Linked DNA regions of Sphingobium yanoikuyae. The protein of the gene in region 2 interacts with the protein of the main gene of each other region in a pairwise test. Links are inferred from orthologs where the notes say so. Each region holds a gene or a part of one and is shown on either strand. Other genes may lie near its edges.

Region 1 (7,447 bases), 3.9 Mb from region 2 along the record:
GCGAATGACCATCTGATCCGCCAGATGGTGCATGAGCGCGCCGGCACGGTGCTGCGCTGGACCGGGCTGGACGAAAATCTGGCCAATGCGATTCTGGGCGGCCTGCGCAAGTTGTTGGCGGACATGGCCGCCGATCCTGGCCACAGCCTGCGCCTCAAGGCCGAGGAAGGCATGGCCAAGCTTGCCTTCGATCTGCAGTTCGACATCGAGATGCAGGCGAAGGCCGCGAAGATCCGCGACGAGATACTCGACAATCCTGCGATGCAGCGCTGGATCGAGGGGATGTGGGAACAGGCCCGCACCGGCCTGCTGCGTGCGGTGCGCGATCCGGGCAAGGCGATGGCGGGGCGACTGGGCGAGGCGTTGCAGCAACTGGGCGGCACCCTGCAGGAGGATGCGCGGCTAAAACTGGTGATCAATCGCTTCGTGCGGCGCGGCGCGGTCGGGGCCACGGCGACCTATGGCGATTCGATCGTCAAGCTGGTGAGCGAGACGGTGCGCGGATGGGATGCCGGCACGGTCACCAGCCGGCTGGAGAATGCGGTCGGTCGCGACCTGCAATATATCCGCATCAACGGCACGCTGGTCGGCGGGCTGGTTGGGCTGGCGATCCACGCGATCGACACATTCTTCTGAGAAATGGTCGGGGCGCATCGGGCCAAAAACGACGCGCCCCGACCGGAACCGGTCGCACAGAGGAGAAGGCCCCCGGTTCCTAACTGAACATCAGTCTTCGGGACCGCCCTCACCCCCCGGTGGTGGCGGCGATGGCGGTAGCTCGTCGGCGCTCAGCACGCCGTCGCCATTGCGGTCTAGATCATGGAACATGGCGAGCGACGGGGCGGAAAATTCGGCGCGATCGATCACGCCATCCTCATTACCATCCTCGGGATAGGGCATGGCGCGGCCCGGAGGTGGGGGTGGAGCGGCGTCGCCACTCTGGCCGCCCGGTCGCGGGCCGGGTGGCGGACCACCGGGCGGAGGGCCGCCAGCGCCACCGGGGCCGCCGCCAGGACCACCACGGCCATGCCGACGTTCGCCCTGCCCTTCCTGCCGCGGGGTGCGCTGATGGCCCAGCATCTGTTGCATGGCTTCGGCCGAGATCGCCCCATCGCCATCCGAATCCATCGCCGAAAAGCGGCGGTCGAGCCAGGCGTGCATCTCGTCCCGCGTGATCCGGCCATCACCGTCGGCATCGGCTGCCCAGGGCCCCTCGGGCCGTGTCCCGCCGTCATGCGGACCTTCCGTCCGCGCAGACAGGTCGGCTGGCTGCTGGGCGAACAGCGGCACCGGCAGCAACAGGGTCGACAAGAGCAGCATCGTGGGAAGGCGCATCGGGGTTCCTGGATTTGCGTTGCCCCAATGTCTCGCACCGCCGCATTGCCCCGATATGTCCCGAGGCAACGCGAATATTTCAGGCGCACCGCATTCCTGAAAATTGATGTTGCAACATATCATATTTTGATGTTGTATCATTTCATGGCCGTCGGAGAGACGGCGCCACGAGAGGAGGGTGCAGTCCATGTATATGACGATGCAACCGACACAGGATGCGACCCGGTCGGGCTATGCCGCGCGGCGCAAATCACCGATCGGGATCGGCGGGGCAATTGCGGTCCATGCCGTGGTGGTCGGCGCCTTCCTGCTGATGCCCAAGGAGGTCATCGACTGGGTGCGGCCGACGCCGCCGATCACCGGCTATCCGGTGCCGCTGCCCCCACCGCCTGAACCGGCGCCGCCGGAACCGACCACCCAGACGGTCCAGACCAATCCGCTGCCGCAAAAGCCGACGACCACCGATCCGATCGTACCGATGCCCGTTCCGGCCGGCCCGACGATCGAAACCGGCCCATCCTCGCCCTTTGACGGCTCTGGAACCGGGACAGTCATCGATCCCCCCCTGCCCCCGCCACATATCCCGGTCCTGATCGATGCGACGATAGCGCCAAACGCGCTGGGGTCTTTCCAACCCGATTATCCCGGCGCGATGATCCGCCAGGGGCTGGAGGGCAACGTCACCGTGCGCGTCACCATCAGTCCGGAAGGCCGCGTCAGCGACATCGTCAAGATTTCGGCGACCGACGAGAGCTTCTGGCTCGCCACCCAGAAGCATGCGCTGCGCAAATGGCGCTTCCGGCCGGCAACGCGCGACGGTGTTGCTGTGAGCAGCGTCAAGACGCTGACCGTGCGCTTCACCCTGACCGATCGCTGAGCAGAGGACGGGCGGGCATAGCCCGCCCGTTCCTTCATGGAGGGATGTTCGATGGATCATTTTGCATCCGCGCCCGCCCTGCCCTATAAGCGCGGCATGGCGATATTTCCCCGTCCCGTTTCTCCCAAGAGCGCCTTTGGTGATTTCTGGAGCTATTTCCGGCAGCAGCGCCAGCATAAATGGCCGCTGCTCGGCGTGTCCGCGGCCTTCACCTATGTGATCGTCTGGGCCTTCATCGTCGACGCGAACACAAACACGATGCCGACCCGCAACAAGATCATCTATGTCCAGAGCTGGGATGCGAACCGTTCCGACGCGGCGGTGATCCTGCAGCAGAAGATCGACTTCGCCAAGCGCGAGGCGGCCCTCGTCAAGCAGCAGAAGAAGATGCAGGGCTTTGCCGACGCATTCGGCATCGAATGGCGCGACGAAGAGGCCCGCAACACTGCGCGGCGCAAGGAAGCCGTCCGCCAGATCAATGGCTTGCTGGACCAGCGGCTGGCCAAGGCGGAGGCCGAACAGAAGGTCGACGCGGCGACCGCCAAACCCTGACCATGATCACCGACGTCGCCGCTGACCGTCGCTATATGGCGGCGGCGATCGCCCTGTCGGAACGTGGCCGGGGCCTGTCCACGCCCAATCCCAATGTCGGCTGCCTGATCGTGCGCGGTGGCCATGTCGTCGGCCGCGGCTGGACCCAGAAGGGCGGCCGCCCCCATGCCGAGGCGCAGGCGCTGGACGAGGCGATGGACCGGGCCGAAGGTGCCACCGCCTATGTCACGCTGGAACCCTGTTTTCACCTGAGTCCGCGCGGGCCGCGCTGCGCCGACCTGATGGCGCGCGCCGGCGTCGCCCGAGTCGTGATTGCGCTGCGTGATCCCGATCCGCGCACCGATGGCCAGGGCGCCGCCTGGCTGCGCGAACGTGGCGTGACGGTCGAGATGGGGCTAATGGCGGCCGAGGCCGCCGAGGCGATGCGCGGTTTCGTGCTGCGCCAGACTCTGGGGCGCCCGGCAGTGACGCTGAAGCTGGGCCTCTCGCTCGACGGGCGGATCGCGCTGGCTGACGGGTCGAGTCGCTGGATCACCGGGCCGGATGCTCGTGCCCATGCCCATCTGGAGCGGGCACGGCATGACGCCATATTGGTCGGCGGCGGCACGCTGCGCGCCGATGCGCCCAGTCTGGACGTGCGCCTGCCGGGGCTGAAGGAGCGATCGCCCCGCCGGCTGCTGCTGAGCCGGAGCGCCGCGCCCGAAGGCTGGAGCGCGATTGCCGATCCGGAGGATATCGCGACGCTCGACCGGGTCGATCATCTGATGATCGAGGGCGGGGCCGAGACCGCCGCCGCTTTCCTGCGTGCCGATCTGGTCGACCGGCTGCTGCTCTATCGCGCGCCGATCCTGATCGGGGCGGGCCTAGCCGGGATCGGCGACATCGGCCTGACCGACCTGGCTGATGCCCATGGGCGCTGGCGCCAGACCGACCAGCGTCAGTTCGGCCCGGACCGGCTGGAGGTTTACGCGCGGACGCGCAGCGCCTAGATCAGCGCAAATTTCTTTCCCAAGGATCTGGGCACCATGTTCACCGGCATCATCACCGACATCGGCACCATCCGCACCCATGAGCAGCGCGGCGACCTGCGCCTGGTCATCGAAAGCGGCTATGACATGGAGACGGTCGCGATCGGCGCATCGATCGCCTGTTCGGGCGCCTGCCTGACGGTGGTCGAAAAGGGGCCGGGCTGGTTCGCGGTCGACCTGTCGGCCGAGACTGTCGCCCGCACCGCGCCGGGCCTGTGGGTGCAGGGCGGCAAGCTCAACCTGGAACGCGCGTTGAAGGTCGGCGACGAGCTGGGCGGCCATATCGTCACCGGCCATGTCGACGGCATCGGCCATCTGGTGTCGGCCAGCCGCGAGGGCGATTCGATCCGCCTGGTCATCAGCGCACCGGCGGAACTGGCTGCCGCACTGGCCGCCAAGGGGTCGATCACATTGGACGGCATCTCGCTGACCGTGAACAGCGTCGAGGATCAGCCCGACGGCAGCGTGCATTTCGGCCTCAACATCATCCCGCACACCGCGATTGCTACCACGCTGGACAGCCTGCCCGACAGCCGGGCGTTCAATCTGGAGATCGATGTGCTGGCCCGCTATCTCGACCGGATGCAAAGTCTTCGCAGTAAATGATGTGATTTCACTCTTGAAGAAATCACATCACAGTGTGATATAACGCTCATCCCCGATCCGGGAAGGAGTGTTTATGTCGTCCTCGCTTATCGATTCCGTCCGCGCCCTCGTCACCGATGGCGGCATGTCCCGATCGGGTCTGGCGCGCGCCGCCGGTCTGCACGCCAACAGCTTGCGCAAGCTGGGCGAAGGCGACTGGAACCCGACCGCCGAGACGCTGGGCAAGCTGGAGGCCTATCTGCTCAAGCGCGAGGGCGGCACCGCACTTGCCAGCCCCGAGGAAATCATCAACGAGGCCCGCAACGGCCGCATGTTCATCCTGGTCGATGACGAGGATCGCGAGAATGAGGGCGATCTGGTCATCCCCGCCCAGATGGCGACCCCCGACGCGATCAATTTCATGGCCACCCATGGCCGCGGCCTCATCTGCCTGGCACTGACCAAGGATCGCGTCGACCAGCTGGGGCTCGACCTGATGAGCCGCAACAATGGCACCCGCCACGAAACGGCGTTCACCGTGTCGATCGAGGCGCGTGAAGGCGTCGACACCGGCATCAGCGCCGCCGACCGCGCCCGCACCGTATCCGTCGCCATCGACGCGTCCAAAACGCGCGCCGACATCGTGACGCCTGGCCATGTCTTCCCGCTGATCGCCCGTGACGGCGGCGTGCTTGTGCGGACCGGCCATACCGAGGCGGCGGTGGACGTCGCCCGCCTGGCCGGCCTCAATCCGTCCGGCGTCATTTGCGAAGTGATGAAGGACGACGGCACGATGGCGCGCCTCGACGACCTGATCGTCTTTGCCCAGAAGCACAAGATGAAGATCGGCACGATTCGCGACCTGATCGCCTATCGCCGCCGCCACGACCATGTGGTCGAGCGTCGCGCCGAAACCAGCTTCGAAAGCAAATGGGGCGGCGAGTGGAAGGCAATCACCTTCTTCAACCGCGCCACCCAGTCCGAGCAGCTGGTTTTGCAGAAGGGCCGCATCAGCCCCGACCAGCCGACCCTTGTGCGCATGCATCAATTGGCTCCGCTGAGCGACATTTTCGGTGCCGAAGGCCCGCGTGGCGACATGCTGGCCCGATCGATGGAAATCATCGACAAGGAAGGCGCCGGCGTGGTCGTGCTGCTGCGTGACGGCGAACCCGACATGCTGACCCGCATGATCCAGGCCCATGCCGGCAAGGCACCGGCGGGCATGGACGAACTGCGCGACTATGGCGTGGGCGCACAGATCCTGGCGGAACTGGGCGTGCATGACATGATCCTGCTCAGCAACACCCAGCACAGCCTGATCGCCCTTGACGGCTATGACCTGGCCGTGGTTGGGCAGCGTCCGATCGAGCTCTGAAGGATATTCACATGGCCAAGTTTCTCATCGTCGAAGCCCGCTTCTACGACCATCTCAACGACCTGCTGATCGAAGGCGCGAAGGCTGCGCTGGACGAAGCCGGCCACAAATATGAGGTGGTGACCGTTCCGGGCGCGCTGGAAATCCCCGGCGCGATCGCGCTGGCAGCCGAGACCGGCCGCTTTGACGGCTTCGTCGCGATCGGCGTGGTGATCCGCGGCGAAACCTATCATTTCGAAGTGGTGTCGAACGAAAGCGCGCGCGGCCTGATGGCACTGAGCATGGACGCGATCGCCATCGGCAACGGCATCCTGACCGTCGAGAATGAGGAGCAGGCCCTGGTCCGCGCCCGTCCCGACCAGAAGGACAAGGGCGGCGAAGCGGCCAAGGCAGCGATCGCCATGCTGGGCCTGCGCGAGCGTTTCGCGATCTGATCCCCGGCCTTTCGGCAGACACAAATAAGGGCGCGCTCCGCGAGGAACGCGCCCTTCTTCATGGGTGACGAGGGATCAGGCGGCCGCCTTTTTCTCGGCCAGGGTCGGATAGTCGGTATAACCCTCCGCACCCTGGCTGTAGAAGGTCGCCATCTGCGCCTGGGTCAGCGGCGCGCCTTCGCGCAGACGATCGACCAGATCGGGATTGGCGAGGAAGGGGCGACCGAAGCTGATCGCGTCGGCCAGGCCAGAGGCGAGATCGGCCTGGGCGCGACCCAGCCCATAATCGCTGTTGAGGACCAGCGGCCCCTTGAAATGCTGGCGGATCAGCGGCGACAGGCGCGGCACGTCGGTGGCGCCGAAGGTGCCGTCCGGGCCGGGCTCGCGCAGTTCGAGGAAGGCGATGCCGATCTGGTTCAGCACATCGGCGGCGGCGGCGAACAGCGGCTCGGGATTGCTGTCATTGACGCCCTGGGTATCGCCATTGGGCGACAGGCGCACGGACACGCGATCGGCACCGATCGCATCGACCACCGCCTGAGTCACTTCGCGCAGCAGGCGGACGCGATTCTCGATGCTGCCGCCATAGATGTCATCGCGAAAATTGCTGTTGTCGCGCAGGAACTGGTCGATCAGATAGCCATTCGCGGCGTGGATCTGGACCCCGTCGAAGCCGGCGGCGATCGCGTTTTTGGCTGCCTTCACATAGTCTGCGATAATACCGGGAATTTCGTCGATCGCGAGCGGACGGGCGACCTCATAGGGCTTCTTGCCCTCATAGGTATGGGCGTCACCCGGCGTCGCGGTGGCACTGGAGGAAACCGGCTGCTCGCCGGTGACGGCCGAATGGACGGCACGGCCCATATGCCAGAGCTGGGCGACGATCAGCCCGCCCTTGTCATGCACGGCCTGGGTGACCGGCTTCCAGGCCTCGACCTGTTCGTCGGACCAGAGGCCCGGCGCATAGGGCCAGCCCAGGCCCTGGTGCGAAATGCCGGTCGCCTCGCTGATGATAAGGCCGGCCGAGGCGCGCTGCGCATAATAATCGACCATGATCGGGGTCGGGACATGATCGCGGGTGGCGCGGCCGCGCGTCAGCGGCGCCATGATGGCGCGGTTGGCAGCGGTATCGGCGCCGAGCTTTATCGGATCGAAAATAGTGGTCATGAAACCTCCCTCATGAACGTTGCAATTTGCAACGGGACTTGATGCAGAAAGCCAGCTAGGGAGCCGCCATGGCCGCTTCAACCCCCATGGCGCA
Region 2 (7,412 bases):
CAAGCGCGGTCTCAATTTCCATGATGCGCGCGGCAATCTGGCGCGGCCCTATCCGTTCAGCGAACTGCGCGAGGACGCGATCGCCTGTGCCCATCGCCTGATTGCTCATGGCGTGAAGCCGGAAGACCGCGTCGCTCTGGTCGCCGAAACCGGCGCCGACTTCGCCATGCTGTTCTTCGGCATCGTCTATGCCGGTGCCTGGCCGGTGCCGCTGCCGTTGCCGACCAGCTTTGGCGGCAAGGAAAGCTATATCGACCAGCTCAATGTCCAGCTGTCGAGCTGTGACCCGATGCTGTTCCTCTTCCCCAAGGAACTGGAGGACATGGCGGGCGAATCCGGTCGGCAGAAGTCGGTCGAGAGCATCGCCTTCGAGGATTTCATCGCCCGCGACACGGTCCCCTGCGACCTGCCGCAGGCCAAGGGCGAGGAAATCGCCTATCTGCAATATTCGAGTGGTTCGACCCGCTTCCCCCATGGCGTCGCGGTGACGCACCATGCGCTGCTCAGCAACCTGTCGGCGCACAGCCATGGCATGGAAGTGCAGGAAAGCGATCGCTGCATCAGCTGGCTGCCCTGGTATCATGACATGGGCTTGGTCGGCTGCTTCCTGTCGGTCGTCGCCAATCAGGTGTCGACCGACTATATGAAGACCGAGGATTTCGCCCGCCGTCCGCTGGCTTGGCTGGACCTGATCAGCCGCAATGAAGGCACCTCGATCAGCTATTCGCCGACCTTCGGCTACGACATCTGCGCGCGTCGCATGTCGAGCCAGACCAAGGCGGCCGACCGTTTCGACCTGTCGCGCTGGCGCCTGGCCGGCAACGGTGCCGACATGATTCGCCCCGACGTGATGCAGAGCTTTGTCGATGCGTTTGGCGATGCCGGCTTCAGCCCCAAGGCGTTCCTGCCGAGCTATGGCCTGGCCGAAGCCACTCTGGCGGTCACCATCATGCCGCCGGGCGAAGGCATCATCGTCGAGCTGGTCGAGGAAACCGACCTGTCGGGCGGTGCCGCACCGGAAGGCCGTCCGCAGCGTTTCCGCTCGATCGTCAATTGCGGCAAGCCCGCCAAGGACATGATCGTCGAGATCCGCGACGAGGATGGCGGCCTGATGAACGAGCGCCAGATCGGCAAGGTCTGGACCACCGGCCCATCGCTGATGGTCGGCTATTTCCGCGATCCCGAAGCGACCGAAGCCTGCATGGCCGATGGCTGGCTGGATACGGGCGACATGGGCTATCTGTCCGATGGCTATCTCTACATTGTCGGCCGCGCCAAGGACATGATCATCATCAACGGCAAGAATCACTGGCCCCAGGATATCGAATGGGCCGTGGAGCAGCTGCCGGGCTTCAAGCAGGGCGACATTGCCGCCTTCGCGATCACCACGCCGGGCGGCGAGGAAGCGCCGGCGGTGCTGGTCCATTGCCGCACCTCCGACAATGAGGAGCGTTCGCGTCTGCGCGACCAGATTCGCGAGCGGGTTCGCGCCATCACCGGCATGAACTGCGTCGTCGAACTGGTGCCGCCGCGCACCCTGCCGCGCACCAGCTCCGGCAAGCTCAGCCGGTCCAAGGCACGCAACCTCTATCTGACCGGCGAGATCCGTCCTTACGATATCGCTGCCTGATCGGGCGACGCATACCGATTGATAACCATTGCCTGCTAGGCCGGGCATGTGGGTATCGAGCAAGGGCAATCCGAAACCGACCGACAGGGACGGGGTTCGCTAAGGGCGATGATGGGGCTCGCACGCCTCGTCGATGAAGCCGATATGCGCGTCCTGACTGCCCAGTTGCAGTCGGCAGATAGCGTCGCGCTGCTGCGTCTGGCGATGAACGTGTTCGGCCTGCTGTTCCTCTGGCGCGTGTTTGGCAGCCATGTTTCGGCGACCGTCATGATCGGCTGGAGCGTCGCGCTGATCGGTGCCGTTGCTATCAGTGCCCTGTTGATCCATCGCCGGAAGATCGGTGCCGGCGGCGTGCCGCAGGCGCGCGACCTGCGCCGCCATGCCCTGACCGGCCTGCTGCACGGCCTGGTCTGGGCGGCCTGCATGACGCTTTTTTCGAGGGGAGAGGGGGCTGAGCATCTCGTGGCGCTCTGGACCCTCATCAGCTGCATCATGGTGTGCGGCGCAATCAGCTATGCGGCGACGCCGCTGGCCGCGATCGCTTTCCTGGTGCCCTGCATCGTCGGCCTGTCGGCGATGTTCGACGGCGAAACCCTGTTACCGCTGCGGGCGCTCGCCACCAGCTATGCACTGTCGCTGCTGGTCGGTTGCCTCATCTATGCCCGCACCTTCGCGCGCCAGCACAGCACCACGGTCCAGCTGGCCGAGCAGACCGAAGTCGTCAGCCTGTTGCTGCGCGAATATGAGCAGGGCGCATCCGACTGGCTGTGGCAGACCGATGCGCTGCGCCGGATCAGCGGCGTATCCCAGCGTTTCGCCGAAAGCGTCGGCATGACGCCGCAGGCGCTGGAAGGGGCGCCGCTGGTCCAGGTTCTGGCCGGCGCCGGATGGGAAAGCGGCCGCTTCGCCTCCAGCCTGCATAGCCTGGCGGATCATCTCAAGCGGCGGGAAAGCTTCAGCAATCTGGCGTTGCCCGTCGATGTGCAGGGGCGCACGCGCTGGCTCGAACTGTCGGCCTCGCCCCGCTATGATGACAATGGCAATTTCCAGGGCTTTCGCGGTGTCGGGTCGGACATCACCATCCAGCGGGAATCGGCCGACAAGATCGCCCAGTTGGCGCGGTTCGACACGCTTACCGGCCTGCCCAACCGCGCCCATCTGCGCGATGCGCTGGATCAGGCGATGGCAGACACCGGCAATCGCCGGCCCGGCTGCGCGTTCCTGATGCTCGATCTCGACCGGTTCAAGGCGATCAATGACAGCCTGGGCCATCAGGTCGGCGACCAGCTGCTCAGCCAGGTGGCGCAGCGTCTGCGCCATGTCTGTGGCGGTGCCGGCTTTTGCGGTCGTATCGGTGGCGATGAATTTGGCGTGGTGATTGCGCGGATCGACGACGACCGGGCGGTGGCGCGCCTGTCGATCGCGATCATCGACGCCCTGTCGGCCCCCTATCAGATCGATCAGCATGTGCTGCATGTCGGGGCGTCGGTCGGCTCGGCCGTCTCGCCTATCGATGGGCATCAGTCCGAATCGATCATCCGCAGCGCCGATCTGGCGCTCTATCGCGCCAAGGACGAAGGCGGCGGCGTCCATTGCCCCTATGAGCCGCAGTTGCATGCCAAGGCCGAGGAACGGCAGCGGCTGGAGCAGGCGCTGCGCGAGGCGCTGGAAAAGGATCAGCTCCATCTTCTCTATCAGCCGGTGGTGGATGCCACCTCAGGCGTGATTACCGGGTTCGAGGCGCTGGCGCGCTGGACCCATCCCGAACTGGGGCCGATCCCGCCGTCGAAATTCGTGCCGGTGGCCGAAGAGGCACGGTTGATCGGGCCGATCGGCGAATGGGTGCTGCGGACCGCCTGCCGCGAGGCGATGCGCTGGCCCGCGCATATAAGGGTTGCCGTCAACGTGTCGGCGGAGCAATTGCATCAGTCCAACTTCATATCCGCGGTGATCAATGCGCTGGCCCAGAGCGGGCTCGATGCGCGGCGGCTGGAGCTGGAGGTCACCGAAAGCGTGTTCATGCATGAGGATGACGGCGCGCTGCGCGTGCTGGATCAGTTGCAGGCGATGGGCATACAATTGTCGCTCGACGATTTCGGCACCGGCTATTCCTCGCTCGGCTATCTCAGCCGCACCCGTTTCAACACGATCAAGATCGACCGCAGCTTCGTCGTCGGAGCGGCGCATAACACGCCGGAGAATCTGGCGATCATCCGGGCGGTGGTGACGCTGGCGGAAAGCCTGGGCATGTCGACCACGGCGGAAGGGGTGGAAACCGCGACCGAACTGGACATGGTGCGCCGGCTGGGCTGCAAGAAAGTGCAGGGCTATTATTATGGCCGGCCGATGCTGCCACAGGATGCGGCGCGCCTGTTCCCCGATCCGCCGGCGCAGGCCTGCGCCGTAGGCTGAGGCACGGCCTCAGCCCTGCTGAACCTGCCGTTCGACCATCGTCCATAGCGCGCCGAAGGCCTGGGCCGGGGGCGAGGCGGGGGCGAAGGCGCCCAGTGGCTTGCGACGGACCGTCATCTGCTCGATCGTGCTGGCCATCGGGATCGCTCCCCAGCCGGGCTGCTCGTCCAGTGCCTTGCGATGCAGGCTGCGGCGGCGGTCGACCATCGAATAGACCGGCAGGATCGGCGCATGATTGCCGCCGCGCTGGACCAGATAGCGTGCCACCTCGCCCATCGCGCGCTGCGACAGGGGGGAGGGGATGACCGGGATGACGATCAGGTCCGCGGCGCGCAGCACCTGCTCGCTGGTTTCGGTGAGGCCCGGTGGGCAATCGAGGATGATGCGGTCATAATCCTTGCCCAGGCTCTCGATCAGCTTGGCCAGCCGCTTCTTCTTGTCCATCTCGCGGAACAGATGGTCGAGGCTGCGCAGCGAGGTGTCGGCGGCGATCAGGTCCAGACCCGGCACGGTGGTGGGTTGGATCAGCTTGCGGACCTCGACATCTTTGCTGAAGATGGCCTGGGCCGCATCGCGGCTTTCAAGATCGGTGGAGAAGAGCCAGCTCGACGCCGCCTGCGGGTCGAGATCCCAGAGCAGGGTCCGCCGCTTCGATATGCTCGCCGCCGCCCAGGCGAGGTTGACCGAAAAGGTGGTTTTGCCAACGCCCCCCTTGAGGCTGTAGACGGCGATGGTCGCCAATGCCGGTTCCTTTGCCATGGGAGAGGAAGCTACGGCTTCCCCCCGTCAAAGCAAGGGCTCAAATCAGCCGCTTGTTACATGGGCGTGACAAGCGGCTGATATTCAGAGAATTTCCAGAACCTTGTCCTGGGGGCGGCAGAAGCGCACGCCCTTTTCGGTTTCGACGAAGGGGCGGTTCACATAGGCCGGATTGGCCGCCATCTCGTCCAGGATCGCATCCGCCGTCATGTCCGACAGGCCGCGTTCCTCGGCATCGGTGCCCATCTTGCGGACCGCTTCGGCCGGAGTCATCCCGGCGTCGGCGAACAGCTGGGCCAGCTTGTCGCGGGTGAAGGGGGTCTTGAGATATTCGACCACCTCCACCTCGACGCCGGGCGTTTCCTCAAGGATCGCCAGCGTCTTGCGCGACGTGCCGCATTTGGGATTGTGCCAGATGGTGGCCTTCACTGGCCATCCTCACGGGCAAGCCATTCTTCCAGCCACTTGATCGTATAGTCACCGTTGAGGAATTCGGGATCCTTCAGCAGCGCCTGATGCAGCGGGATGGTGGTCTTCATCCCTTCGATCACATATTCCTCCAGCGCGCGGCGCAGACGCATGATCGCGCCCTCGCGGGTGCGGCCATAGACGATCAGCTTGCCGATCATGGAGTCATAATAAGGCGGCACCTTATAGCCCTGATACAGGCCGCTATCGACGCGGACATGCATGCCGCCCGGAACATGATAGCTGGTGACGGTGCCCGGCGAAGGCGCGAAGGTCTTGGGATCTTCCGCGTTGATGCGGCATTCGATCGCATGGCCGGTGAAGCGGATATCTTCCTGGTTCACCGACAGGGGCTTGCCTTCGGCAACGCGGATCTGTTCGCGCACCAGGTCGAGGCCGGTGATCATCTCGGTCACCGGATGTTCCACCTGCAGGCGGGTGTTCATCTCGATGAAGTAGAATTCGCCATTTTCCCACAGGAACTCGATGGTGCCCGCGCCGCGATAGCCCATGTCTGCCATCGCCTTGGCGCAGATGCCGCCGATCCTTTCGCGCTCGGCCTGGCTCAGGACGGGCGAGGGCGCTTCTTCCAGCACCTTCTGGTGGCGACGCTGCAGCGAGCAGTCGCGTTCGCCGAGGTGAATGGCATTGCCATTGCCGTCGCCGAACACCTGGATTTCGATGTGGCGCGGATTGCCGAGATATTTCTCGATATAGACGGTGGCGTCGCCGAACGCGGCCTTCGCTTCCGAACCGGCCTGCTGCATCAGCGTTTCGAGCTGGTCGGGCGAGGTGCAGACCTTCATGCCGCGACCGCCGCCGCCGGACGCGGCCTTGATGATCACCGGATAGCCGGCAGCATCGGCAATTGCGCGCGCTTCCTCGACATCGCTCACGGCGCCGTCCGAACCCGGCACCAGCGGCAGGCCGAGCGCGCCAGCGGTACGCTTCGCCTCGATCTTGTCGCCCATGGTGCGGATATGTTCGGGCTTGGGACCGACAAAGGCGAGGCCATGGGCCTCTACGATTTCGGCGAACTTGGCGTTTTCGCTGAGGAAGCCATAGCCCGGATGAATCGCGTCGGCGCCGCTGATCTCAGCCGCCGAGATGATTGCGGCGATGTTGAGATAGCTGTCCTTGGCAGCGGGCGGCCCGATGCAGATCGCCTCGTCGGCGAGGCGCACATGCATGGCATCGGCGTCGGCGGTCGAATGGACCGCCACCGTCTTGATGCCCATTTCATGGCAGGCGCGGTGGATGCGCAGCGCGATTTCGCCCCGGTTGGCGATCAGCAGTTTTTCGATGGCCATGGGATCGCGGCCTTATTCGATGACGATCAGCGGCTGGTCATATTCGACCGGCTGGCCGTTATCGACCAGCACGGCCTTGACGGTGCCGGCGACGGGCGCGGTAATCGCGTTCATCACCTTCATGGCCTCGACGATCAGCACGGTTTCGCCGGCCTTTACCTGTGCACCGACGCGCGCGAAGGGCGCGGCGCCCGGCTCGGCCGAGAGATAGGCGGTGCCGACGATCGGCGACTTCACCACATTGCCGGCGGGCAGGGCAGGCTCGGCCGCCGCGGCGGGAGCAGCGGCCGGTGCCGCAGCAGGGGCAGCGACGGGTGCCGCTACGGCAGCGGGCGCTGCGAAGATGGGGGCGCCGCCACCGATCTTGCGCGCCACGCGAATCTTGCGATCGCCGTCCTCGACCTCGATCTCGGTCAGGTTGGTGTCGTCCAGCAAAGCTGCCAGTTCGCGCACCAGGGTGACGTCCACCTGCATCGCGCCCTTGTCATGCTTGTCGTTCATGCTTGACCCTTGTCGTCTTTCAAAATGCGTTCTGGCGGCCAGCGCCTATGCTCATTTGCGCCAAAGCGCAACTTTTGTGCGTTCTACAGTTCCAGAGCTGCTTCGAGCGCCAGCATGTAGGACATGGCGCCAAAGCCCGCGATCGTGCCCTTGGCGGCCATGCCGACATAGGATTTGTGGCGGAAGGCCTCGCGCGTGTGCGGGTTAGACAGGTGGATCTCTATCACCGGCACGGTGATGCTCTTGATCGCATCATGCAGCGCGATCGACGTGTGGGTATAGGCGCCGGGATTCATGATGATGGCGTGGGCGCCCTCGCGATGCGCCTCCTG

Evidence for each region.
Region 1: the proteins of accC (region 2) and ribD interact in binary tests that used the Escherichia coli proteins (3 or more experiments, as listed by UniProt). The link is inferred for Sphingobium yanoikuyae from one-to-one orthologs.

Annotation. Positions count from the first base shown.
Region 1 is NZ_CP139979.1:3,892,959-3,900,405, forward strand. What follows is about bases 1,778-4,776. They hold ribD (bifunctional diaminohydroxyphosphoribosylaminopyrimidine deaminase/5-amino-6-(5-phosphoribosylamino)uracil reductase RibD), read left to right. Parts: upstream 1,778-2,799; coding sequence 2,800-3,753; downstream 3,754-4,776. Other genes in these bases: U0025_RS17980 (energy transducer TonB), read left to right, coding at 1,778-2,212; U0025_RS17985 (hypothetical protein), read left to right, coding at 2,264-2,764; U0025_RS17995 (riboflavin synthase), read left to right, coding at 3,790-4,398; ribB (3,4-dihydroxy-2-butanone-4-phosphate synthase), read left to right, coding at 4,472-4,776. Outside these bases: U0025_RS17970 (DUF445 domain-containing protein), read left to right, coding at 1-636; U0025_RS17975 (hypothetical protein), read right to left, coding at 727-1,335; more of U0025_RS17980, read left to right, coding at 1,523-1,777; more of ribB, read left to right, coding at 4,777-5,752; ribH (6,7-dimethyl-8-ribityllumazine synthase), read left to right, coding at 5,764-6,186; U0025_RS18010 (alkene reductase), read right to left, coding at 6,262-7,353; U0025_RS18015 (DMT family transporter), read left to right, coding at 7,422-7,447. UniProt on the Escherichia coli protein: Converts 2,5-diamino-6-(ribosylamino)-4(3h)-pyrimidinone 5'-phosphate into 5-amino-6-(ribosylamino)-2,4(1h,3h)-pyrimidinedione 5'-phosphate.
Region 2 is NZ_CP139979.1:19,760-27,171, forward strand. What follows is about bases 4,404-7,367. They hold accC (acetyl-CoA carboxylase biotin carboxylase subunit), read right to left. Parts: upstream 6,580-7,367; coding sequence 5,227-6,579; downstream 4,404-5,226. Other genes in these bases: U0025_RS00115 (ParA family protein), read right to left, coding at 4,404-4,801; U0025_RS00120 (arsenate reductase family protein), read right to left, coding at 4,886-5,230; accB (acetyl-CoA carboxylase biotin carboxyl carrier protein), read right to left, coding at 6,592-7,080; aroQ (type II 3-dehydroquinate dehydratase), read right to left, coding at 7,164-7,367. Also shown: U0025_RS00105 (fatty acyl-AMP ligase), read left to right, coding at 1-1,630; U0025_RS00110 (putative bifunctional diguanylate cyclase/phosphodiesterase), read left to right, coding at 1,739-4,042; more of U0025_RS00115, read right to left, coding at 4,052-4,403; more of aroQ, read right to left, coding at 7,368-7,412. UniProt on the Escherichia coli protein: This protein is a component of the acetyl coenzyme A carboxylase complex; first, biotin carboxylase catalyzes the carboxylation of the carrier protein and then the transcarboxylase transfers the carboxyl group to form malonyl-CoA.